DNA from 3 places in the Burkholderia sp. Bp9031 genome. Region 1 is predicted to be linked to each of the others. Evidence: predicted binding sites of a transcription regulator. Region 1 holds the regulator's gene; each other region holds the start of a gene.

What was found. The regulator LexA, encoded in region 1, represses DNA repair genes until DNA is damaged. The targets are predictions, from matches to a motif close to ACTGTATNNNNATACAGT.
Region 2: DIE15_RS28510 (PA0069 family radical SAM protein) is a predicted target of LexA. The motif match lies at 5,697-5,714, and genes of this name have one in related genera.
Region 3: imuA (translesion DNA synthesis-associated protein ImuA) is a predicted target of LexA. The motif match lies at 6,020-6,037, and genes of this name have one in related genera.

What each region holds. Positions count from the first base shown of each region.
Region 1 covers NZ_QTPW01000005.1:248,084-256,105, reverse strand. Annotated here, with positions in the region: gene DIE15_RS09425 (hypothetical protein) at 140-562, shown strand; gene DIE15_RS09420 (ABC transporter permease) at 611-1,444, opposite strand; gene nodI (nodulation factor ABC transporter ATP-binding protein NodI) at 1,451-2,365, opposite strand; gene DIE15_RS36950 (hypothetical protein) at 2,529-2,693, opposite strand; gene DIE15_RS09410 (universal stress protein) at 2,692-3,189, shown strand; gene DIE15_RS09405 (DUF2939 domain-containing protein) at 3,282-3,974, opposite strand; gene DIE15_RS09400 (hypothetical protein) at 4,004-4,342, opposite strand; gene lexA (transcriptional repressor LexA) at 4,369-5,016, opposite strand; gene DIE15_RS09390 (sulfate ABC transporter substrate-binding protein) at 5,281-6,318, shown strand; gene cysT (sulfate ABC transporter permease subunit CysT) at 6,453-7,349, shown strand; gene cysW (sulfate ABC transporter permease subunit CysW) at 7,346-8,022, shown strand, end outside.
Region 2 covers NZ_QTPW01000028.1:89,660-97,681, forward strand. Annotated here, with positions in the region: gene DIE15_RS28475 (CoA pyrophosphatase) at 1-232, opposite strand, end outside; gene rplS (50S ribosomal protein L19) at 319-711, opposite strand; gene trmD (tRNA (guanosine(37)-N1)-methyltransferase TrmD) at 845-1,639, opposite strand; gene rimM (ribosome maturation factor RimM) at 1,639-2,316, opposite strand; gene rpsP (30S ribosomal protein S16) at 2,360-2,614, opposite strand; gene DIE15_RS28500 (sorbosone dehydrogenase family protein) at 2,768-3,907, shown strand; gene DIE15_RS28505 (NINE protein) at 4,018-4,485, shown strand; gene DIE15_RS28510 (PA0069 family radical SAM protein) at 4,503-5,681, opposite strand; gene DIE15_RS28515 (Lrp/AsnC ligand binding domain-containing protein) at 5,786-6,274, opposite strand; gene DIE15_RS28520 (D-amino acid dehydrogenase) at 6,420-7,706, shown strand.
Region 3 covers NZ_QTPW01000016.1:57,976-65,997, reverse strand. Annotated here, with positions in the region: gene DIE15_RS21060 (SURF1 family protein) at 1-503, shown strand, start outside; gene DIE15_RS21055 (hypothetical protein) at 564-1,190, shown strand; gene DIE15_RS21050 (heme A synthase) at 1,216-2,328, shown strand; gene cyoE (heme o synthase) at 2,337-3,239, shown strand; gene DIE15_RS21040 (SCO family protein) at 3,258-3,875, shown strand; gene DIE15_RS21035 (YciI family protein) at 4,029-4,319, opposite strand; gene DIE15_RS21030 (MetQ/NlpA family ABC transporter substrate-binding protein) at 4,566-5,381, shown strand; gene DIE15_RS21025 (VF_A0006 family four-cysteine protein) at 5,492-5,800, opposite strand; gene imuA (translesion DNA synthesis-associated protein ImuA) at 6,051-6,758, shown strand; gene DIE15_RS21015 (DNA polymerase Y family protein) at 6,691-8,022, shown strand, end outside.

The sequences.
Region 1 (8,022 bases):
GGCCCGGCAGCCGGCAACCGAACCTGCGTGATGGCCGTTGCGCCGCGTGCAGGCTGATTCTGCCGCGCGATCGTCGTAATTTATCCGGCACCGCTGCTTCACGCGCGGTGACCTTTACAAGAAGCAAACAGGAAAACGCATGACCCAACCGAAGATTCATCCTCGACTCGAAAAGGCGCTGACGCGCGGCGATCTCGCGATCCGCCAGGCCAATTCCGCGCGGGCGACGGCCGTGCTGAACGCGCTCGGCACGATGATCATCGAAGCCTCCGCCACGATCGGCGTCGAGGCCAGCATCGAGATTCCGCAGGGCGATCGCATTTACGATCCGATGAACGGCTTGTGGCCGCAGAAGATGCTGGTGTCGTTCGACGGCCCGGTCGACGAAGCCGACGCGGAAGAACTGCGTGCGGTCTATCTGGTCGCCGACGATCCGGGTACGCAGTTCCGCGTCGAATGGCATCGCGCGGACGGCAAGCTCGGCCGCCAGGAAGGCGGCCCGCTGGCGACCGTCGCGTTCCTGACCGACGTCGAGATCCCGTGGAGCGACGACGACGAGTAACGTCGTCGTGGTTTCGTCGTATCAAGCTGGCGCCGTGCTCGCCGGCCGTCAGCGCATCAGCCGCCGCCGGAACAGCCACGCAGAGACCACGAATCCGCCGACCGCATAGCCGGCGAGCACCGCCAGATGCAGGCCGACGTCCGTCGCCGGCCGGCCGAGCATCGCGGGCCGGATCAGTTCGACCGCGTTCGCGAGCGGCAGCATGTGCGCCGCGTGCTGCGCGATCGGCGGCAGCTGCGTGATCGGGAAGAACACGCCCGACAGCAGCAGCATCGGCGTCAGCACGAGCGTCTGATAAAACATGAAGAAATCGTAGGACGGCGCGAGTGCGGTGACGATCATCGCGGTGCTCGCGAACGCGAGGCCGGCGAGCGCGATCACGGGCAGCGCCGCGAGCATCGACGGAAACTGCGCATAGCCGAGCAGGCCCGCGACGAGCATGATCGCGACGCCCGACAGCAACGCCTTGCTCGCGCCCCAGACAATCTCCCCGAGCACGATGTCGCCCAGCGCGAGCGGCGTGTGCATGATCGCTTCCCAGGTGCGCTGCACGTGCATCCGCGAGAAGCCCGAATACATCGACTCGAAGCTCGCGGACATCATCACGCTCGAACCGACCGTGCCGGCCGCGAGGAACGCGATATACGACACGCCGTCGACGTGGCCGAGCATCAGGCCGAGCCCGAACCCCAGCCCGAACAGGTAGATCATCGGATCGGCGAGGTTGCCGAACAGCGATGCGAGCGCGAGCTTGCGCCACACGAGATAGTTGCGCCGCCATACGGCGATCCAGTTGGTCGCATTCGCGGGCAGCGCGATCGCGAAGCGGGATTCGCGTGGCGGTGCGGACGGCGCGGCGGCGGAATAGTTGCGTACGTCCATGATCGATCAGTCCTGCATTTCGCGGCCCGTGAGCCGCAGGAACACGTCCTCCAGATTGGCCGGACGATGCAGATAGCGCAACCCTGAACGACCCTTGAGTCGTGCACTGAGCGGCTCGGGATCGGTCACGTAGCAGAACAGTGTTTCGCCGCTGATCTCGGTGTGCTTCGCGAACGGCGCCAACTCGTCGCGCAGCGTGACCGGGTCGGGCCCGTAGATCTCGATCACGTCGCAGCCGATCTCCGATTCGATCAGCGCATGCGGCGCGCCTTCTGCTATCTTGCGGCCTTCCTCGATCACGCACAGCCGGTCGCACAGGCGCTCGGCTTCCTCCATGAAATGCGTGGTGATCAGGATCGTCTTGCCGCGCGCGAGCAGCGAGCGCAACCGCTCCCACATCAGGTGCCGCGCCTGCGGATCGAGGCCCGTCGTCGGCTCGTCGAGCACCAGTACGTCGGGATCGTTGACGAGCGCGCGGGCAAGCGTCAGACGCCGCTTCATTCCGCCCGACAGCTCGCCGACCTTCGCATCGGCCTTGTTTTCCAGCTTCGCGAACTCGAGCAACGGCTGCACGAGCGCACGTGCAGCCTGCGCGGACATCCCGAAATAGCGGCTGAACACGAGCAGGTTTTCGCGGACCGTGAAGTCGGGATCGAGGTTGTCGAACTGCGGGACGACACCGACGCGCTGGCGCGCATGCCGCGCGCGCGACGGAACCGGTTCGCCGCACAGTGAAATGGCGCCGGCATCGGGATACACGAGACCGAGCAGCATCTTCAGCGTCGTGGTCTTGCCGGCGCCGTTCGGCCCGAGCAGTCCGTAGCATTCGCCGGCCTGCACGTGGAACGACAGGTCGTTGACGACGAGCTTGTCGCCGTAGCGCTTTTCGACGTTCCGGAAATCGATCGGTGCAACGGACATGGGCAGGTTGTCGTTGTAAGCGGGCGCGGGCGTGTTTCACAGCCGGCCGGATGGGCATGCGGCGTGCGAACGGATCGGGCGCAGGCGTGTCACATGGGCATGATCGGGGCGAACGCACACCGACGGCACGAACGGGCCATTCTAGTGCATCGGCTGCGTCTCTTCAGGGCATGCCCGTGCGGCACGGTGCATGCGCGCACGGATCGTGCACCGCATCATCGCCGACGCGCCCCGCGTGGCGAATCAGCGTTTTCCATCCCTTGCGTCCGGAATTGCGGCGCACCATGATGAGTGCATAGGGCACGTAGTCGCGATAGGGAGGTTTCATGGCTAGCTACAACAAGATTCTGCTGTGCTACGACGGCACGCTCGAAGGACGCAAGGCATTGCGGTGCGGTGCCAATCTCGCGCTGGACCTGAAGGCGGAAACGCATTTGCTGTCGGTGGTCGACATGCGCTCGAGCATCGCGCAAAGCGCAGGGTTGCTGACCGACGTCGCGTGCGGCCGCTTCGAGGAAACCGCGCGCGAGATCCTGCAGGAAGGCGTGAACTGGCTGCGCGAGCGTGGCGTCCAGGCGGAAGGCCATTTCGCGTTCGGCTATCCGATCGACGAAATCGCGAATCTCGCGACGGAGTTGAAGGCCGACCTCGTCGTCGTCGGCCATCGGTGCCGCAGCGGGTTGTCGAGATGGTGGATGGGGTCGGGCAACACGCAACTGCTCGATCGCGTGAGCTGCAGCATTCTGGTCGCATGCTCGTCGGCCGAAGAGCAAAAGGCCGAGATCGCGCGCGAACGCGAAGCGGCCACCGCGAACGGCAAGTGACGCAGTAATCGCGTGACCGGCCGGATTGTCCTGCGATTCAGGCCGGTCGCGTGCCGTGCCGCATCAGCGGCGCCTGGTCCGATCGCGACCGCTTACGCGTGCAGGTCGATCGCGGACAGTTTCCACGAGAACAGGCCGAAGCGGTGGAAGATCGCCGCATAGCGTGTGCCGTCGGCACTGCGCTGGTAGGTCACGACGAATTCATCGATATTCCTGTAGCCGGCACTCGTTTGCTGCGGATGACCCGCATCGCTTGGGCTCGCTGGCGCTGGCGCGGGTGCAGGCGCAGCCGAGGCGGTGGGACTGCTGCCCGGTACGGGTGCGCTCGCCGGATTGGCCGGCGGCACGGCCGGTGCGTTTCCGGGCGCACCGCCTGACGGCGGACCCGACCATTCGGGTGGCCGCTCGCCCGGATTACCGCGCGGCGGGATGCCGCTCATCAGCGCCGCCACACCTTCCGGTGTCGCATAGGCATCGACCAGCGGGCCGATCAATGCAGATCCGATCAGCGCGCCAATCACCGCGAGCGGATTGTCCTTCTTGACCGCGTCGATCCGGCGCATCAACTCGTCCGTGACCTGCTGCTTCAGGCTGATGCGCAGCGACGGAAAATCGACATATTCGCTGACCGCCTGCCCATCGCGCGCGTCGATCGCCGATTTCAGGCGACTGAGCGCGACGTACGGCGACGCGTATGCATAGCCGATCGCCACCAGGGCGGCGACGGCCAGCACGACGATCAGCAGGGGCTTGAGCCGCCTGGCGCGGCCCGAAGATCCAGTCACGATGCCTCCGGTGCGGACAGGTTCCGCAATCAGAGACCGCCGTGCGTGGCCGATCGTTCCTCGTCGATGCAGCGATCGATCATCCGGCACACGGCATCGATCGTCCCGACCATGATGAGCCGCGATCGACCGTGATAGACGCGCACGGGTGCACGGCGCGCCGGTTCCGCGTGATTCAGGCCGGCGTTCAGCGAGACCCGCGCGAATGCGGGGAGCGCTGACGGCAGCAGCGACGCCTGCCGTTCAACTGCGACTTCTTGGCTCACCACGGGCGCCGCGGCGGACAGCGGTGCGCAGGGCGTGCGGCCGCGCAGGTGACGCAGGCGACCGAATTGACGGAAAGGCAGCAAACGGGAAAGGCGTTCCATGATGTTCTCCTCAGCGAGACCGATTGTCAGAGTTCGCCCGAGCGGATCAGCCCGACGGCGATGCCTTCCAGCGCGAATTCCGCGCTGCCGGCCTTGACGAAGATGTTTTCGTAATCCGGGTTCTCCGCGATCAGCTCGAGGCCGCCGGGCCGGCGCATCAGGCGCTTGACCGTGACGTCGTCGCCGAGACGCGCGACGATGATCTGGCCGTCCTTCGCTTCCGTGCGCTTCTGCACGGCGAGGAGGTCGCCGTCGAGAATGCCGGCGTCGCGCATCGACAGGCCGCGCACCTTCAGCAGGTAGTCGGGCTTGCTCGTGAACAGCGCGGGATCGCACGCGTAATGCTGCGAGATATGCTCCTGCGCGAGGATCGGGCTACCGGCCGCGACCCGGCCGACGAGCGGCAGCGACAGTTGCATCAGGCCGGCGTGCGGCAGCGTGAACTGGTGCGGCGCATCGTCGATGCCGAGCAGGCGGATGCCGCGCGACGCGCCGGCGGCCAGCTCGATCACGCCCTTGCGCGCCAGCGCACGGAGATGCTCCTCGGCCGCATTCGGCGAGCTGAAACCCAGCTCGGCCGCGATCTCGGCACGCGTGGGCGGGAAACCGGAGCGCTCGATCGCGCGGCGGATCAAGTCGAACACTTGCTGTTGACGGGCGGTGAGTTTGGTCATGGCTGAACTGTATGGATAGACAGTGAGCTGTATTTTTATACAGTACTTCGCGAATTTCAAGTGTTACTTGAGGTTCGACGCGATCGCGCCGGTTCCGGCGCGATTTCGCGATGTCCGGACGCCGGTTCGTCTGCCGCAACCGTCCGTCCCGTCTGCGTTAGCACTTTTGAGTATTAAAAAATGAAGAACGATTATTTTTAATCATGTAACCCGTTCGCTAGACTGGCCCGACATCGCAATACCGACAACACTGGAGAACCAAGGATGGCGAAGCGCAATACGGGGCTGGCGGGCGGAGCGGGCCGCCTGATCGCAACACTCGCGCTGGGCGCGGCGGCGGCGCTGGGCGTCGCGACACATGCCCAGGCCGATACGACGTTCCTGAACGTGTCCTACGACCCGACGCGCGAGCTGTACCAGGACTTCAACCAGGCGTTCGGCAAGGAGTGGAAGGCGAAGACGGGCGAGACGGTCAACTTCAAGCAGTCGCACGGTGGCTCGGGCGCGCAGGCGCGCTCGGTGCTCGACGGCCTGCAGGCCGACGTCGTGACGCTCGCGCTGGCCTACGACATCGACGCGCTCGCCAACAAGGGGCTCGTCAACAAGGACTGGCAGAAGCGCTTGCCGGACAACGCGTCGCCGTACACGTCGACGATCGTGTTCCTGGTGCGCAAGGGCAACCCGAAAGGGATCAAGGACTGGGACGACCTGACGAAGCCGGGCATCTCGATCGTCACGCCGAACCCGAAGACCTCGGGCGGCGCGCGCTGGAACTACCTGGCCGCATGGGCGTACGCCGTCCACAAGCCGGGTGGCAACGAGCAGACCGCGAAGGAATTCGTGACGAAGCTCTACAAGAATGCGGGCGTGCTCGACTCGGGCGCGCGCGGTGCGACGACGAGCTTCGTGCAGCGCGGGATCGGCGACGTGCTGATCGCGTGGGAGAACGAGGCGTTCCTGTCGGTCAAGGAATTCGGCACCGACAAGTTCGAGATCGTCGTGCCGTCGGTGAGCATCCTGGCCGAGCCGCCCGTTGCCGTGGTCGACAAGGTGGTCGACAAGAAGGGCACGCGCAAGCTGGCCGAGGCCTACCTGAATTTCCTGTACAGCCCGCAGGGCCAGGAGATCGCGGCGCGCAACGACTACCGTCCGCGTTCGAAGAACGTGCCGGCGAACCTGACGAAGCAGTTCCCGAAGCTGAAGCTGTACACGGTCGACGACACGTTCGGCGGCTGGACGAATGCGCAGAAGACGCATTTCGCGGACGGCGGTGTGTTCGACTCGATCTACAAGCCGCAGTAACGCCAGGCAGCAACCCATAACGACAGCGGCGTGCCACGACAGCGCGCCGCATCCCCGACGGTCCGCGGGCGCGACGCCTCGCGCCGGCGTTTGCGTCGGACCCGTGAGCAGCAACGACCCAGCAAGAGCATCCGATGACGACGTACACCTTTCGCAAGCCGAGCGCGCTGCCCGGTTTCGGCGTGACGCTCGGCATCACGGTGGCCTATTTGAGCCTCGTGGTGCTGATCCCGCTCGCCGCCACGTTCCTGAAGACCGCGACGCTGTCGTGGGACCAGTTCGTCACCGCCGTCGCGTCGCCGCGCGTACTCGCGTCGTACCGGCTGACGTTCTCCGCCGCGCTCGGCGGCGCCTTGATCAACGCCGTGTTCGGCTTTCTCGTCGCGTGGGTGCTGGTGCGCTACACGTTTCCGTTCAAGCGCATCGTCGACGCAATCGTCGACCTGCCGTTCGCGCTACCGACGTCGGTCGCCGGCATCTCGCTTGCAGCCGTCTATGCGACCAACGGCTGGGTCGGCCAGTATCTGGCGCCGTTCGGCATCAAGATCGCGTTTACGCCGGCCGGCGTGCTGGTGGCGCTGACCTTCATCGGGCTGCCGTTCGTCGTGCGCACCGTGCAGCCCGTGCTCGAGGATTTCGAGCGCGAGCAGGAGGAGGCCGCGGCGTGCCTCGGCGCATCGCGCTGGCTGACGTTCCGCCGCGTCGTGCTGCCGGCCGTGCTGCCGGCGCTGCTCACCGGCTTCGCGCTGGCGTTCGCGCGCGCGCTCGGCGAGTACGGGTCGGTGATCTTCATTGCCGGCAACGTGCCGATGAAATCCGAAATCACGTCGCTGCTGATCATCACGAAGCTCGAGCAGTACGACTATGCGGGCGCAACCGCGCTGGCGGTCGTGATGCTGGTCGTGTCGTTCCTGATGCTGCTCCTGATCAACACGCTGCAGTGGCATCTGCAGCGCCGGACGGGCAAGGGGGCGAGCGGCCCCGCGCCGTCGACCGTCACCGTCACCTCGGCAGCAGGAGGCCAGCAATGAGCCAGGAGTCCAGTGCCGTGCTGAACAATCCGTCCGCCGCGCGCGTGAGCGCCGCGAAACGGCTCGACCCCGTCAGCGAGCCGCGCGCCGTGCGCTGGCTGCTGATCGGCGTCGCGCTGGCGTTCCTCGCGTTCTTCCTCGTCGTGCCGCTCGCCGCGGTGTTCTTCGAGGCGCTGCGCAAGGGCGTTGGCTTCTATCTCGAATCGCTCGCCGATCCCGACGCCTGGTCGGCGATCAAGCTGACGCTGACCGTCGCCGTGATCGCGGTGCCGCTGAATCTCGTGTTCGGCGTGTGCGCGTCGTGGGCGATCGCGAAGTTCGAATTCCGCGGCAAGGCATTGCTGACCACGCTGATCGACCTGCCGTTCTCCGTGTCGCCGGTGATCTCGGGCCTCGTCTACGTGCTGCTGTTCGGCGCGCAGGGCTGGCTCGGGCCGTGGCTGCAGGACCATGACGTGCAGATCATCTTCGCGGTGCCGGGCATCGTGCTCGCGACGATCTTCGTCACGTTCCCGTTCGTGGCGCGCGAGTTGATCCCGCTGATGCAGGCGCAGGGCACCGACGAGGAAGAGGCCGCGCGCGTGCTGGGCGCGTCGGGCTGGCAGATCTTCCGGCGCGTGACGCTGCCGAACGTGAAATGGGGCCTGCTGTACGGCGTGATCCTGTGCAACGC
Region 2 (8,022 bases), on a different contig from region 1:
GCACGGTGAGGCCGCTCTCGCGCACGACGAGCGGCACGAGGACAGCGGCGCTGCGCGGATCGACGCCCTCCTGCAGCCTCGCCTCGCCGGGCTCGACGCTCCAGTCGAGCGTGCGCGCGAAACGCTCGCGCAGCCCGGGCGGCGTCATCAGGCGGGCATCGATGGACGGCAGGCCGGCGCCAGTGCCTTCGACGGGCAGCACTTCGGGATCAATGATGGGGCGGCGATTCAAGGGGCTCTCGGGTTCGTGACGTATCGAGCATATTGTCGCGCCAGAATGAAAAAAGCACCCGGGAGGGTGCTTTTTCCTTACAGCTCTTACTCTTGGGAAGCTGCTGCGGCGCGATCCTTCGACACCAGCTTTTCCTTGATTCGAGCCGACTTGCCCGAACGCTCGCGCAGGTAGTACAGCTTCGCGCGACGCACATCACCGCGACGCTTCACGACGATGCTCGCCAGCAGCGGCGAGTAGGTCTGGAACGTACGCTCGACGCCTTCGCCCGACGAGATCTTGCGGACGATGAAGTTCGAGTTCAGGCCACGGTTGCGAATCGCGATCACGACGCCTTCGTACGCCTGAACGCGCTTGCGGTTACCTTCAACCACGTTCACGTTCACGATCACCGTGTCGCCCGGGGCGAATTCGGGGATCGTCTTGCCGGCGAGCGCGCGCTCGATCTCTTCCTGCTCAAGTTTTGCAATCAGATTCATCACTGACTCCTAAAGCCATCTTGTCGGCGTTTGCACCCGCCTGCTTCCAGGCCTGGCCCCGATAGAGGATGGATTTACATCAGGCACCGCGCACGCATGCACGGCACCGCCATTTCCCGCCCGCGACGCCGCCTCAGGAGGCGCTCTTCGCTTCGCGTGCGAGGTTCGCAAGCCACGCCTCGTCGGCCCGGCTCAACAACTTCTCGCGGCGCGCCCGGACGATCAGGTCCGGCCGCTTCCGCAACGTATTCTTCAATGCTTCCTGGCGTCGCCACCGTTCGATCTCGGCATGATGCCCGCCGAGCAGCACGTCCGGTACGCGCATCCCCTCGTATTCCTCGGGGCGCGTGTAATGCGGACAATCGAGCAGCCCGTCGGCGAAGCTGTCCTGCACCGCCGACTGCGCATCGTTCAACACACCGGGCAGCAGGCGCACGACGGCATCCATCATCGCCATCGCCGGCAGTTCACCACCGGACAGAACGAAATCGCCGAGGCTGATTTCCTCGTCGACGCAACGATCGAGCAAACGCTGATCGATCGCTTCGTAGCGGCCGCACAGCACGATGAAACCGGGTTCCTGCGCCATCCGCACCGCACGTTCGTGCGTGAACGGCGCACCCTGCGGCGACATCATCACCACACGCGTGCTCGCGATGCCCTGCTCCGCCTGCGCTGCTTTCGCAGCGCCGATCGCGGCCTCGAGCGGCTTGGCCAGCATCACCATGCCCGGACCACCACCATACGGACGATCGTCGACCGTGCGGTAATTGTCCGTCGTGAAATCACGCGGGTTCCAGGTGCGCAACCCAAAGCGCTCCTGCTTCACAGCCCGACTGGTAATTCCCCAGTCGGTCAGCGCACGGAACATTTCGGGAAAGAGCGTGACGACGTCGAACTGCACCGCGCTCTCCGTAACCTGGTTCATTAGTAATCGGCTTCCCAGTCGACGACGATGCGACGTGCCGCCTGATCCACCGTTTTGACGTAGACGCCGACGAACGGAATCAGCCGTTCGTCGGTGGCCGGCCGACCATCCTTGCCGACTACCGGATACTCGACGCGCATGATCGAATGCACGCCGTTGTCGATCATCCCGCTCACCGTCCCGAGCACCACCGATTGCTCGTTGACGACCTCGAGGCCGATCAGGTCGACCCAATAGAATTCGTCCGCGTCCAATGCCGGGAAATCCTCCCGGCGCACGAACACGCGAAAGCCGCGCAAAGCGAGTGCGGCATCGCGGTCGCTGACACCTGCGGCATGCGCGACGACAGTGTCACTGTGCGTCTTCGACTGCAGGATGCGGGCGGATAACCGCTCCCCACCCCGTTCCAGCCACCAGCGGCGCGCCTTGAGCAGCGCGTCGCCGCCGCGACCGGCGTCGGCATGCGTCGCCACCTTGATCCAGCCCTTCAGGCCGTAGGCGTCGACCACCGCCCCGACCTCGACAGCATCGTCAGGCCAGGCTTGCACCGCTTCGAGACTGCCCTGCTCGGCAGCCGCACCGGCGCTCGCGACAACGTCGCGCTCGACCGGCTTGCGGACGAATGCGCCAAACGACGCTCGCCCGCGCTTTGCGTTACCGGAATCGTGACCGGACATCAATGCTCCTTGCAGCCGGCACGACCGGCACACCGCGCCATTGTTAGGCAGCCGGCTGCGCCTTTTGCGCTTCTTTCACGAGACGCTGGACGGTCGGCGACAGTTGTGCGCCAACACCTTGCCAATACGTCAGGCGATCTTGAGCGATACGCAGCGATTCGCCCTTCGTAGCAACCGGGTTGTAGAAGCCGACGCGCTCGATGAAGCGGCCGTCACGACGGTTGCGCGAATCGGTAGCGACGATGTTGTAGAACGGGCGCTTCTTCGAGCCGCCGCGAGCCAGACGGATGATAACCATATGAAATCCTTCGGGAAAACCGGGTTCGAAACTACTGAAACGTGCGATTATAGCCGGAAACCAAAGCCACAACAAACACTTACGCGCAAAAATTCCGCAGGCGCCCTGTCCGCCGGGCATACAATCGTCGTGTCCACGACGCTCCCCGCCGCCATGCCGCTATTTCGCGTGACCCCGGCGCGCCGCGCGCAGCACCGCCTCGCGGGCTTGCTGGCCGGCCTCGTCACCTGCCTCGCAGCCACCGCGGCTTGCGCCGCACCGCCGGTGGGCGAACTCGTCGTGCCGCCCGGCTTCCGCGTCGACGTGCTGACCGACGCCGTGCCGACCGCCCGCGAAATGGCGTGGTCGCCGCGCGGCATTCTATATGTCGGCTCGCGGGAAGGCCGCGTGCATGCATTCGTGATGCAGGAGGGCCGGATCACGGCCCGGTACGTGATCGCATCGGGGCTCGACATGCCCGTCGGTGTCGCGTATCGCGACGGCGCGCTCTATATCTCAGCCGTGTCGCGCATCCTGCGCCTCGACCACATCGACGACCGGCTCGCCAGGCCGCCCACCCCGGCAGTCGTGACGGACGCACTGCCGGCCGAACATCATCACGGGTGGAAATTCATTGCGTTCGGCCCCGACGGCAAACTCTACGTTCCAACCGGCGCGCCGTGCAACGTGTGCCTCGCCGATCGTAGCCGCTACGCGATCATCGCACGCATGAACGCCGACGGCAGCGGTCGCGAAGTATTTGCCCGCGGCGTGCGCAATACCGTCGGCTTCGCATGGCACCCCGATTCGGGTGAATTGTGGTTCACCGACAACGGGCGCGATCTGATGGGCGACGACGTGCCCGACGACAAGCTCAACCGCGCGCCACGCGCGGGGCTCGACTTCGGCTTTCCCTACTGTCATGGCGGCGACACGCCCGACCCCGAATTCGGGAGCGCCAACGTGTGCCGCCGCTATGTGCCGCCCGTGCTGAAGCTCGGTGCGCACGTCGCGGCACTCGGCATGCGCTTCTATACGGGACCGATGTTTCCTGCGTCGTTTCGCAACAACATCTTCATTGCCGAACACGGCTCGTGGAATCGCAGCTCGAAGGTCGGTTACCGCGTGATGCGCGCGGTCGTGTCAGCCGACGGCAGCCACTCACGCCAGACACCATTCATCACGGGCTGGCTGCGCGCGGACGGCACCGTGTGGGGACGCCCGGCCGACGTGCTGCCGCTGCCGGACGGCTCGCTGCTCGTCAGCGACGACCATGCAGGCGCCATCTACCGCGTCACCTATGCGGCACCTTGACGCAGGCGAGGGGTGACCAGGCCCGACCGGGCATCGTAGAATGCGTGCCGGGCCGAGCGCCCCGCGCCGGCCTGCCGGCCGCCCATGCCAACGATAACCCGCCGCCACCCATGTCCAGCAGCACCGCACCGTTCCGCCGCTTCCGCTCCAAGACGCTCACCGCCGCCCTCGCGCTCCTGTTCGGTTCGCTCGGCGCGCACCGCTTCTACCTGTACGGCTTTCGCGACGTGTACGGCTGGGCGCACTTGCTCGCGACGATCGTCGGGATTCCGGGTTTCATGCTGCTCGCCGCGACCCAGCGCAGCGCCGGCCTCGGATGGTGGCTCGCCGTGCCGGGCGCGATCTCGCTGCTGGCTGCGTTCCTCGCCGCGCTCGTCTACGGCCTGCGCCCCGACGAGAAATGGGACGCTCAATTCAATGCCGATACGGGCAAGCACAGCCGGTCGGGCTGGACAGTGATCTTCATCGTGATCTTCTCGCTGCTGATTGGTGCATTCCTGCTGATGACCGCGCTCGCGCTGTCGTTCCAGACGTATTTCGAATCGCAAGTCGAAGCGGCGAAGCAGATTTCGCAGTAAGCGCCGACGCGCCCCGATCAGAACAGGCTCAACTGCATGTCGTCACGCGGTTTCACGCCGGTTGCGCCCCCTACCATGCGCCGAGTGGCCGCCCCGGCCGCCGGCGCGCCGCGAAACTGCGACAGATCCAGAATGCCGTTCGCACGCTCGTTCAACCCGAGGCGCTTCACGGCCTGCCGGAAACGCTGCCGCAACAGGTCGGCCCAGATACCCTCGCCCTTCATCCGTTTCGAGAAATCCGAGTCGTAATCCTTTCCGCCGCGCATGTCGCGCACGCGATTCATCACGCGCTCCGCGCGATCGGGAAAATGCGCGGAGAGCCAGTTCTTGAACAGTGGCGCGACTTCCCAAGGCAGCCGCAGGATGATGTAGCTCGCATGCGTCGCACCGGCTTCCGCGCAGGCCTCCAGCACGCGTTCCATATCCGGCTCGGTGACGAACGGGATCATCGGTGCGATGCTGACACCCACCGGCACGCCCGCGTCGCGCAGCGCGCGGATCGTACGCAGCCGGCGCGCCGGCGTCGCCGCACGCGGCTCGAGCGTGCGCGCGAGATCGGCGTCGAGCGTCGTGATCGTGACCGCGGCCATCACCTGCCCCCGCTCCGCCATCGGGGCAAGCAGGTCGAGATCGCGCTCGATCAGCGACGATTTCGTGATCGCGGCGAACGGCAGCCCGTGATCGTGCATCACCTGGATCACGCTGCGCGTGATGCGCAAGTCGCGCTCGACCGGCTGGTATGCGTCGGTGTTGACGCCAAGCGCGATCGGTTCCGGCACGTAACGCTTGCGCGAAATCTCGCGCTCGAGCAGTTCGGCCGCGTTGACCTTCGCATAAATGCGGCTCTCGAAATCGAGCCCCGGCGACAGGCCGAGATAGCTGTGGGTCGGCCGTGCAAAGCAGTAGATGCAGCCGTGCTCGCAACCACGATACGGATTGAGCGACACGCTGAACGGAATGTCCGGTGACCGGTTGTGCGTCAGGATGCTCTTTGCGCGCTCCTCAAACACCTGCGTGCGCAGCGGAGCGGGCAAATCCGCGTCGTCCGATTCGTGCGTCCAGCCGTCGTCGACCGCTTCGCGCAGCGCCGTTTCGTACCGCCCCTGGAGGTTGTCGACCGCACCGCGCCCCTTGCGGGGCGCTGGCGGCGCTATCGGAAATTCGTTGTCGGACCGACCGTCCATGCGCTCACCCATTCACCTGCACCTAATACTGTATATTTATACAGTATTAGGTGCAGCATGCCAAGGGCGAGATAAGGGGTCCGACAGCAGGCCCGGCAACGGCCCTGCCGCAGCGGTCATTCGCCGACCGAGATCGTCAGCGTCTCCTTGATTTCCTCCATCACGACATAGCTCTTCGACTGCACCGCGCCGGGCAGTTGCAGCAGGATGTCACCGAGCAGCTTGCGATAGTCGGCCATCTCACCGATCCGCGCCTTGATCAGATAGTCGAAGTCGCCGGACACGAGATGGCATTCGAGCACCTCGTCGATCTTCATCACTTCGCGACGGAACTGCTCGAACATGTTGCCGCCCTTGTGGCCGAGCGTGATTTCGACGAACACCAGCAGCGCCGCGCCGAGCTGGCCCGGATCGACGCGAGCGTGATAGCCGGTAATGACGCCGTCGCGCTCCATGCGCCGCACGCGTTCGATGCACGGCGTCACGGTCAGTCCAACCTGTTCCGCGAGGTCCTTCATCGCCATCCGGCCGTCGTCCTGAAGCAGTTTGAGGATGCGCCGGTCGAGCTTGTCGAGCGAGCGTACTGGCTGGCGTTGCGTTCTCATTGGTTTATGCTGAAAACCTGAAAAATACGATAACAAAACCTACACATTCGACAATACCATAGCTCAAAAAACTAGATCAGCTAGAGGTTACACGGAGACGCACGTGCGCCCGGCCTCGACCTGATTCCTTCCATCTGGAGCAGCTATGCGAGTCGTCATTCTGGGCAGCGGTGTGGTGGGCGTGGCAAGCGCGTATTACCTCGCGCGCGCCGGTCATGAAGTCACGGTGATCGACCGGGAAGCCGGTCCGGCGCTCGAGACGAGCTTCGCGAACGCGGGCCAGATCTCGCCCGGCTATGCCGCGCCGTGGGCCGCGCCCGGCGTGCCGCTGAAGGCCGTCAAGTGGATGTTCGAAAAGCACGCGCCGCTCGCGATCCGCCTCGACGGCACGCGCTTCCAGCTCCAGTGGATGTGGCAGATGCTGCGCAACTGCACGGCCGAGCGTTATGCAGTCAACAAGGGCCGCATGGTCCGCCTCGCCGAATACAGCCGCGATTGCCTGCAGGCGCTACGCGCCGATACCGGCATCCAGTACGAAGGACGCACGGGCGGCACGCTGCAGCTGTTCCGCACGCAACAGCAACTCGATGGCGCGGCCAAGGACATCGCGGTGCTGCAGGAAGCAAACGTGCCGTTCGAACTGCTGTCGCCGGCCGAGCTGAAGAATGCCGAACCCGCACTCGCGGCCGTGTCGCACAAGCTGACGGGCGGCTTGCGCCTGCCGGGCGACGAAACGGGCGACTGCCAGCTGTTCACGACGCGCCTCGCGGCGCTCGCGGAATCGCTCGGCGTGAAGTTCCGCTACAACACGCCGATCGACGCGCTCGCGATCGCCGGCGGCAAGATCGCCGGCGTGCAGTGCGGCAGCGAGACGGTGCGCGCGGATGCGTATGTCGTCGCGCTCGGCTCGTACTCGACCAGCTTCATCTCGAACCTGATGAAGATTCCGGTCTATCCGCTCAAGGGCTATTCGATCACCGCGCCGATCGTCAACGAGACGGCTGCCCCCGTATCGACGGTGCTCGACGAAACCTACAAGATCGCGATCACACGTTTCGACCAGCGCATCCGCGTCGGCGGTATGGCCGAGATCGTCGGCTTCGACAAAAACCTGCGCGCCGCGCGCCGCGAAACGCTCGAAATGTGCGTGAACGACCTGTTCCCCGGCGGCGGCGACACGTCGAAAGCGACTTTCTGGACGGGCCTGCGCCCCATGACGCCGGACGGCACGCCGATCGTCGGCCGCACGCCGGTCTCGAACCTGTTCCTGAACACCGGCCACGGCACGCTCGGCTGGACGATGTCGTGCGGGTCGGGCCAGCTACTCGCCGACCTGATCTCGGGCAAGAAGCCGGCGATTCAGGCCGATGACCTGTCGGTGCATCGCTACCTGAAGGATGTAGCCGGCCAGACACGCCCGGCATACGCATAAGTCGCAACGGCCTGCGGCGACGCAGGCCTGTCGGCATCCACGAAGAAGGCGCTCCTTGTGGGGCGCCTTCTTCGTTGCAGCAAACACGTTGGCGGCTCGGAACGGGGCTTGCGTCGACACGTACACGCTCGCTGTTGCCCTTCACGCCAACGATCGACGCTGCGAGCCCATCTGCTTGCACGAGTGCATGCTTCGTGCAGCATTGCATGATCGTGGCTCGGCGCATCGAAAAACGCCCCGCCCTCATCCGCATGCCGCAAAAAAGGGGCGCTCATCGCGCCCCTTGTCTTCTTGCATGCTTACCGCCGAAGCGGCA
Region 3 (8,022 bases), on a different contig from region 1:
GCTTCATGCCGGAGCAGGCGGTGTTCCTCGACAATCGGCCGTATAACGACCAGCCGGGTTTTTATGTCGTGATGCCGTTTAAACTCTCGGGCGGCGGCGTCGTGCTGGTGAACCGCGGCTGGCTGCCGCGCAACATCGCCGATCGCACGGCGATCGAGCCGTTCCCGACGCCCGACGGCGACATCGAGATCGAAGGCATCGCGCGCGCGGACGCATCGCGCGCGTTCGAGCTCGGCGAAGGCGGCTCGGCCGCGCACCAGAAGATCCGGCAGAACCTGGACGTCGCCACGTATGCAAAGGAAACGGGGCTGCCGCTGCAGCCGTTCGTGATCCAGCAGACGAGCGACGACGGCGACAAGCTCGTGCGCGACTGGCCGGCGGCGACGACCGGCGTCGAGCGCAATTACGGTTACATGTTTCAGTGGTGGGGCATGGCGGCGGCCGCGCTCGGTTTCGGCCTGTACGCCGCGCGGCGTGCAGCGAAGAAGTCGGCCAGCGCGTGAGCGCGATGCCCGGACGCGGCACAAGCGCCGCGGGTTCGTTTCGAGAGGTCTGATTTGTCCATGCAATCTTCCCGTCAGGGTCCGGCCGCGACGCCGGTTTCGCCGGCGGCCCGCAAGCGCGGCCGCTGGATGCTCGTGCTGCTCGGGCTCGTGTGCGCGGCGCCGATCATCGCGTCGTACTTCACCTATTACGTGATCAAGCCGAAGGGCGGCTCGACCAACTACGGCACGCTGATCGAGCCGCAGCGGCCGATTCCGGCCGACCTGCAGGTCACCGACGAAACCGGCAAGATGGTGCCGCTGTCGTCGCTGCGCGGCGTGTGGCTGTTCGTGATGACCGACCGCAGCGCGTGCGACGACGCTTGCGCGCAAAAGCTCTATTTCATGCGCCAGATCCGCGTCACGCAGGCGGGCGAGCGGCACCGGATCACGATGGTGTGGCTGCGCAGCGATGCGGGCGCGATGCCGCAGAAGGTGCTGGAAGCCTACCCGGACACGCGCCGGCTGGTCGCCGACCCGGCCGCGGTGGCCGCATGGCTGCCGGCCGACGCCGGCACGAAGGACAGCGACCACCTCTACATGGTCGATCCGAACGGCAACCTGATGATGCGTTTCCCGAAGAACCCGAACCCCAGCAAGATCAAGTCGGATGTGACGAAGCTGCTGAAGTGGTCGAGCATCGGTTAAGGCGAGACGACGAGGCACACATTCGATGTCGTATCTACTGCAACTCGGCCTGATCGGCTCGTGCATCGCGCTGCTGCCGCTGTCGTACGTGTGGGTGAAGGCCGACGACAACAAGTTCCGCAAGCTGGTGTGGATCACTACGTTCCTGACGCTCGACCTGGTGATGTTCGGCGGTTTCACGCGGCTGACCGATTCGGGCCTCGGCTGCCCGGACTGGCCCGGCTGCTACGGCACGTCGTCGCCGTTCATCGCGCACGCCGCGATCACGGCCGCGCACCAGGCGATGCCAACCGGCCCCGTCAGCATGACGAAGGCATGGATCGAGATGATCCACCGCTATTTCGCGATGGCGATCGGCGTGCTGATCATCGCGCAGGTCGTGATCGCCTGGTCCGCGCGGCTGCGCCGCCGCCCGCTGCACGTGTCGCCGTGGTGGCCGACGAGCCTCTTGCTGCTGATCGTCGTGCAGGGCGTGTTCGGCGCGTGGACGGTCACGATGAAGCTGCAGCCGGTGATCGTCACGACCCACCTGTTGCTCGGCCTCATGCTGCTCGGCACGCTCGGCTGGCTCGCGGCGCGGCAGACGCCGCTGCCGTCGCATGACCCGGAGGCCGGCCGCTACCGAGCGGCCGCGCTTGCCGCGCTGGTGCTGCTGGTCGTGCAGATCGCGCTCGGCGGCTGGGTGAGCACCAACTACGCGGTGCTCGCGTGTACCGATTTCCCGACCTGCAACGGTCAGTGGATTCCGCCGATGAACTTCAGCCAGGGCTTCCATCTGTGGCGCGCGCTCGGGATGACGAAGGACGGCGAGGCGATCACGCAGGATGCGCTGGTCGCGATCCACTGGACCCACCGCACGTTCGCGTTCGTCGTCGTCGCGTACCTGGCCGCGTTCGCGCTGAAGATGCGTCGCTTCGCGTCGCTGCGGCGGCCCGCGAACGGCGTGTTGCTGGTGGTCCTGCTGCAGTTCCTGACGGGCCTGACCAACATCGTGCTGCAGTGGCCGCTGCCGGTCGCCGTCGCGCACAACGGCGGCGCCGCGATCCTGCTGCTGCTCGTCGTCATGTTAAACTTTCGCATCCTTTCAAGCCGCCCCGGCCGTGTCGTGCAGCCCGCGCGCGACGCCGCCCCGGCGTGACCGTCCCCATGCAAAGCACCCTTTCCCAATCGCCCGGTAGCCGGTTTTCGCAGTACATGGCGCTGACGAAGCCGCGTGTCACGCAGCTCGCGGTGTTTTGCGCGGTGATCGGCATGTTTCTCGCGACGCCGGGCATGGTGCCGTGGCATGTGCTGATCGGCGGCACGGTCGGCATCTGGCTGCTGGCCGGCGCCGCGTTCGCGATCAACTGCCTCGTCGAGCAGAAGATCGACGCGATGATGCGCCGTACCGCATGGCGTCCGTCCGCGCGCGGCGAGATCACGCCCCCGCAGATCCTGCTGTTCTCGGCCGTGCTCGGCAGCGTCGGCGCGTGGACGCTCTATACGTTCACGAACCCGCTGACGATGTGGCTCACGATCGCGACGTTCGTCGGCTATGCGGTGATCTACACGCTGCTGCTCAAGCCGATGACGCCGCAGAACATCGTGATCGGCGGCGCGTCGGGCGCGATGCCGCCGGCGCTCGGCTGGGCCGCGGTCACCGGCGCGGTGCCTGGCGACGCGTGGATCCTCGTGCTGATCATCTTCGTGTGGACGCCGCCGCATTTCTGGGTGCTCGCGCTCTATCGCCGCAAGGACTACGAAAACGCGGGCCTGCCGATGCTGCCCGTCACGCACGGCGAGAAATTCACACGGCTGCACATCCTGCTGTACACGGTGATCCTGTTCGCGGTCACGCTGATGCCGTTCATCTCCGGGATGAGCGGCGCCGTCTACCTGACGAGCGCGGTGCTGCTCGGCGCGGTGTTCCTCGCGTATGCGTGGAAGATCTACCGCGAATATTCGGACGACCTCGCCCGCAAGGCTTTCCGCTACTCGATCGTCTACCTGTCGCTGCTGTTCGCCGCGCTGCTCGTCGATCACTATGCACGCCCGCTGCTCGGCGTGTAACCGCACGGTTTGAACGCAATGCTCCATTCATGGTTCGGGCGCCGCGCGCGCCAAGGCTGGATGCTCGCGTGCGCATTCGCGGCAGCCGCGCTGCTCGCGGGCTGCGACAACGCGCCGAAATTCCAGAATCTCGACATCACCGGCAACACGCAGTTCGGCACCGATTTCTCGCTGCCCGATACGACCGGCAAGGTGCGCACGCTCGCCGACTTCAAGGGCAAGGCTGTCGTGATGTTCTTCGGCTATACGCACTGTCCGGACGTGTGTCCGACGACGATGGCCGAACTGTCCGAGGCGCTCAAGCAGCTCGGCCCCGATGCCGCGAAGCGCGTGCAGGTGCTGTTCGTCACCGTCGATCCGGAGCGCGATACGCCCGCGCTGCTCGGCCAGTACGTGCCCGCATTCGATCCGTCGTTCATTGGCCTGCGGCCGGCCGACGAAGCGCAGCTCAAGAAAGTCACGAAGGATTTCCGCGTGTACTACGCGAAGGTGCAAGGCAAGGCGCCCGGCAGCTACACGATGGATCACACCGCCGCGAGCTACGTATTCGATCGCGACGGCAAGCTGCGCCTGTTCGTGCGCGACGGCCAGGGCCCCGGCCCGTGGGTCCATGACCTGAAGCTGCTGGTCGACTGAGCGGCACGCGCCGCATGATCGCCCGGGCGCTCGCCCGGCGAAACGCGTGACGGCCGCGACGCGCCGTCACGCATGTTTCCTGCTTTTCCTCGATTGGCATTCGCCGCCTCGCGCGGCGGCGTGCTTGCGCACGCGCATTCGTGCGTGAGCGCGTTACGGCAGCGCCGGCACGTTGAAACCCTGCGCGGCACGCGTGATCTTGAATTCGGTCACCCGATACGTCGCGAGCCCTTCGGTCACGAACGGATCGGTCTCGAGGATCGCGTCCAGTTCGCCGCGGTCGATGCGGGCCGCGAGGATCACGCCGCCTTCGCGCGGCACCTTGGGCCCCGCCGCGATGAAGATGCCGCGCTCGAACAGCGGCTGCAGATACGCGCGGTGGCGTTCGAGTGCATCGTCGATGCGCTCGAGCGATGCGTTGTAGTGGATGTCGATGACGTACATGGATGGCCCCGGAATGTCGCCGGCGCGTCGCACGCCGGCCAGCCGGTCTTTGTAGCACAGCTGCCGTTGCGTGTCGTGCCGGACATCGAGTCGCCCATGCTCCGCGAGCACCGCCGCGGTGCATACCCATATGAGCGGGATGTATTTCACTTCCGGCCGATCCTGTGACACCATTTGCCCCTTCCTGCGAGTTCGGGCATACCCGTATCGCGCCCCATTTTCAGTTAGCAAGAAAGCGAGAAACAGATGAAGCGTCGCAGTCTCCTGAAGGTATTTTCCGTGCTGGCCACCGGTGCCGCGCTGACGCTGTCGGCGGGCGCGCACGCTGAAGACAAGGTGATCAAGGTCGGCACGGTCGCCGGTCCGGATTCGGAAGTGTGGCAGGTCGTGCAGAAGGTCGCGAAGGAGAAGGAAGGCCTGAACGTGAAGGTCATCGAGTTCAACGACTACGTGCAGCCGAACGCCGCGCTCGATTCGGGCGACCTCGACGCGAACAGCTTCCAGCATCAACCCTACCTCGACAGCCAGGTGAAGCAGCGCGGCTACAAGATCGTCAGCGCGGGTCTGACCTACATCTCGCCGATGGGCGTGTACTCGAAGAAGTTCAAGGCGCTGAAGGACCTGCCGCAAGGCGCGAAGCTCGCGGTGCCGAACGATCCGTCGAACGAGAACCGCGCGCTGCTGCTGCTGCAGACGCAAGGCGTGATCAAGCTGAAGGCCGGTGCCGGCACGGGCGGCAACAACGCGACGGTGCTCGACATCGCCGAGAACCCGAAGAAGCTGAAGATCTCCGAGCTTGACGCCGCGCAACTGCCGCGCGTGCTGTCGGACGTCGACGCAGCCGTGATCAACACGAACTACGCGCTCGCCGCGAACCTGCAGCCGACCAAGGACGCGATCGCGCTCGAATCGCTGACGAGCCCGTATGCGAACCTGATCGCCGTGCGCGCGAAGGACAAGGATCAGCCGTGGGTGAAGAAGCTGCTCAAGGCGTACCAGTCGACGGAAGTGAGGGAATTCATCAAGAAGCAGTTCAAGGGCTCGATGGTCGCGTCGTTCTGAACGCCGCACACCGGTCGGACCGCTGAAACGAAAGGGCCTGCATCGCGCAGGCCCTTTTTCATTGGCGCGGCCCGCAGGCAACTGCGCGGTGCGCGGTGTTCAGCGCCGCCTCACATCTCGCCGCGCCGCGAGCAGATCGACATGATCTGCTGGATCGCGTAGTTGTCGCGCACGCCCGGCAGCGACTGCACGACGCACTCGTGAAAGCGCCGCTCGCGCGGCAGCAGCATCGCGTTGTTGCGGTACAGCGCGTCGCAAGAGCGCTGAATCAGTTGGGCCGCTGCGCCGTTACGGCTCTCGCGCAGTGCGTTGAGCATGCAGTCGTCATACTGCGCATAGCCGTCGGTCAGCGCGAATGCCGCGCCCGGCAGCACCAGCGCGACGGCCGCGCACGCGATCGCACGGATTCCCCGTTTCATGTGCCCTCCGAGGGGGGACTGGGTCGGCGGACAGCATAACGTAAAGCGGCAAGTGCGGCTGACGCGTTGCGCCGATACCGGCGCGGACCGCAGCCGGCCGGGCAGCGCTCGCGTTTCGCGGCGGTGCGGCGGCCGGGCGCGCCGGCTTCCTCCTCGTTTTCCCCTGACGAAAATACCGGCTTCGTACCAGCACTGTGCGACGCGAGCGCATTGCCATATACTGTACATCTATACAGTTGTGGGTGGCGTCATGCTCGCATCCTCCATTTCTCCCGAATCCCTTCATCCGTCCCTTTGGCGCGGCTCGCAGCTTGCGCGCGGCGGTCCGCGCACGATCGACACGGGTTTCGCGCCGCTGTCCGCCGAACTGCCGGGCGGCGGCTGGCCGGTCGGCGGGCTCGTCGAACTGCTGGCCGCTCAGCCGGGCTGCGGCGAGATGCGGCTGCTCGCGCCCGCGCTCGCGCGCACCGTCAGCGTGCGGCGTCCGCTCGCGCTCGTCGCGCCGCCGCAGTCGCCGCATGCGACCGCGCTGGCCGGTCTCGGCGTGCCGTCCGACGCGCTGCTGTGGCTGCGTGCCGGCAGCCGCACCGATGCATTGTGGGCCGCCGAGCAGGTGCTCCGGACGGGCTGCTGCGGTGCGCTGCTGCTCTGGCAGGACGCACGGCCCGATGCGCTGCGGCGCCTGCATCTCGCGGCCGCGCGCACCGGCGACACGCTGTTCGTGATGCTGCGCCCGCTGTCGGCAGCGCGGCAGCCGTCGCCGGCCGTGCTGCGCGTCGCGCTGCATCCGGTGCCGGGCGGCGTGTCGCTCGACATCGTCAAGCGTCACGGGCCCGCGCACAGCGAGCCGCTCGTGCTCGATTTGCCGTCGCCCATCGTGGAGAGCCGCTATGCGCGTCTTGCTCGGCATCCATCTGCCGCGCCTGCCGCTCGACGTGTGCGTCGCGCCTCCGTCTGACGGCGAGGCCGGCGACGCGGGTTGCGCGGTGCTCGAGCAGGGTGTCGTGCTGATCGCCGACGCGCCCGCGCGTCGGCAGGGCGTGCGCGCGGGCATGAAGCGCGGCGGCGTGCTGACGCTCGCACCCGACACGCGGCTCGTCGAACGCGATCCCGCCCGCGAGGCCGATGCGCTGCGCGCGGTTGCGCTCGCGTTGCTGCGCTTCTCGCCGTGCGTCGCGCTCGACGACGAAGCGACGCTGATCGTCGACGTCGGTCCGAGCCTGCGCCTGTTCGGCGGCCTGCCGTCGCTGTGCCGCCAGGTGCGCGCGACGCTCGCGGCGCTCGGCTATGCGGCGCGCCTGTCCGCCGCGCCGACCGGGCGCGGCGCGTGGTTGCTCGCGCGCACGTCGGCGCGTGCGCGCATCCGGCGCCGCGTGGCCGGGCCGGCTTCGCTTGTCCGTGCGCTCGATCGTCTGCCGTGCGTGCTGCTGCCCGACGCCCGCCCGTATGCGGGCTGGTTCGACGGCCTCGGCTGCCGCACGCTCGCCGATCTGCGCGGCCTGCCGCGCGCGGGGCTGCAGCGCCGCTGCGGTCCGGCGCTGCTCGCCGCGCTCGATCGCGCGTACGGCGATGCGGTCGAGCCGCTCGCGTGGATGGCGGTGCCGCCCGTGTTCGACGTGCGGCTCGAATTGCCGGAGCGCGTCGAATACGCGGAAGCCGTGCTGTTCGCCGCGCGACGGCTCGTCGTGCAGCTGTGCGGGTGGCTGGCCGCGCGGCAGCTGTCGCTGGCCGCGATGACGTTCGATCTCGAGCACGAGCGCGGCCGCCAGGCCGTGCCGCCGACGCCGCTCGAACTCGCGTTCGCCGCGCCCGTGCGCGACGACGCGCACTTCATGCGACTGCTCGGCGAGCGGCTCGCGCGCGTCGAGTTGCCGGCCGCGGTGATCGCGGTGCGGCTGAAGGCCACGCGCGTCGAATCGGTCGCGCCGCCGGCCGACGATCTCTTTCCCGAGCCGGGCGGCACGAAAGAGACGCGCGCGCGGCTGTTCGAACTGCTGGTTGCGCGGCTCGGCGCGGAGAACGTGTTGCGCGCGGCGCCCGTTGCCGATTACCGGCCCGAAGCCGCGAACCGCTGGCTGCCGCTCGATGCGCAGGCGGGCAAGCCGGCCTGCGGGTTGCCGGCCGCGCCGCCGCGTCCCGCGTGGCTGCTGGCCGAGCCGCAGCCGCTCTTGATGCGCGAGAACCGGCCGGTGTTCCATACGCCGCTCAGGATGATGTCGTCG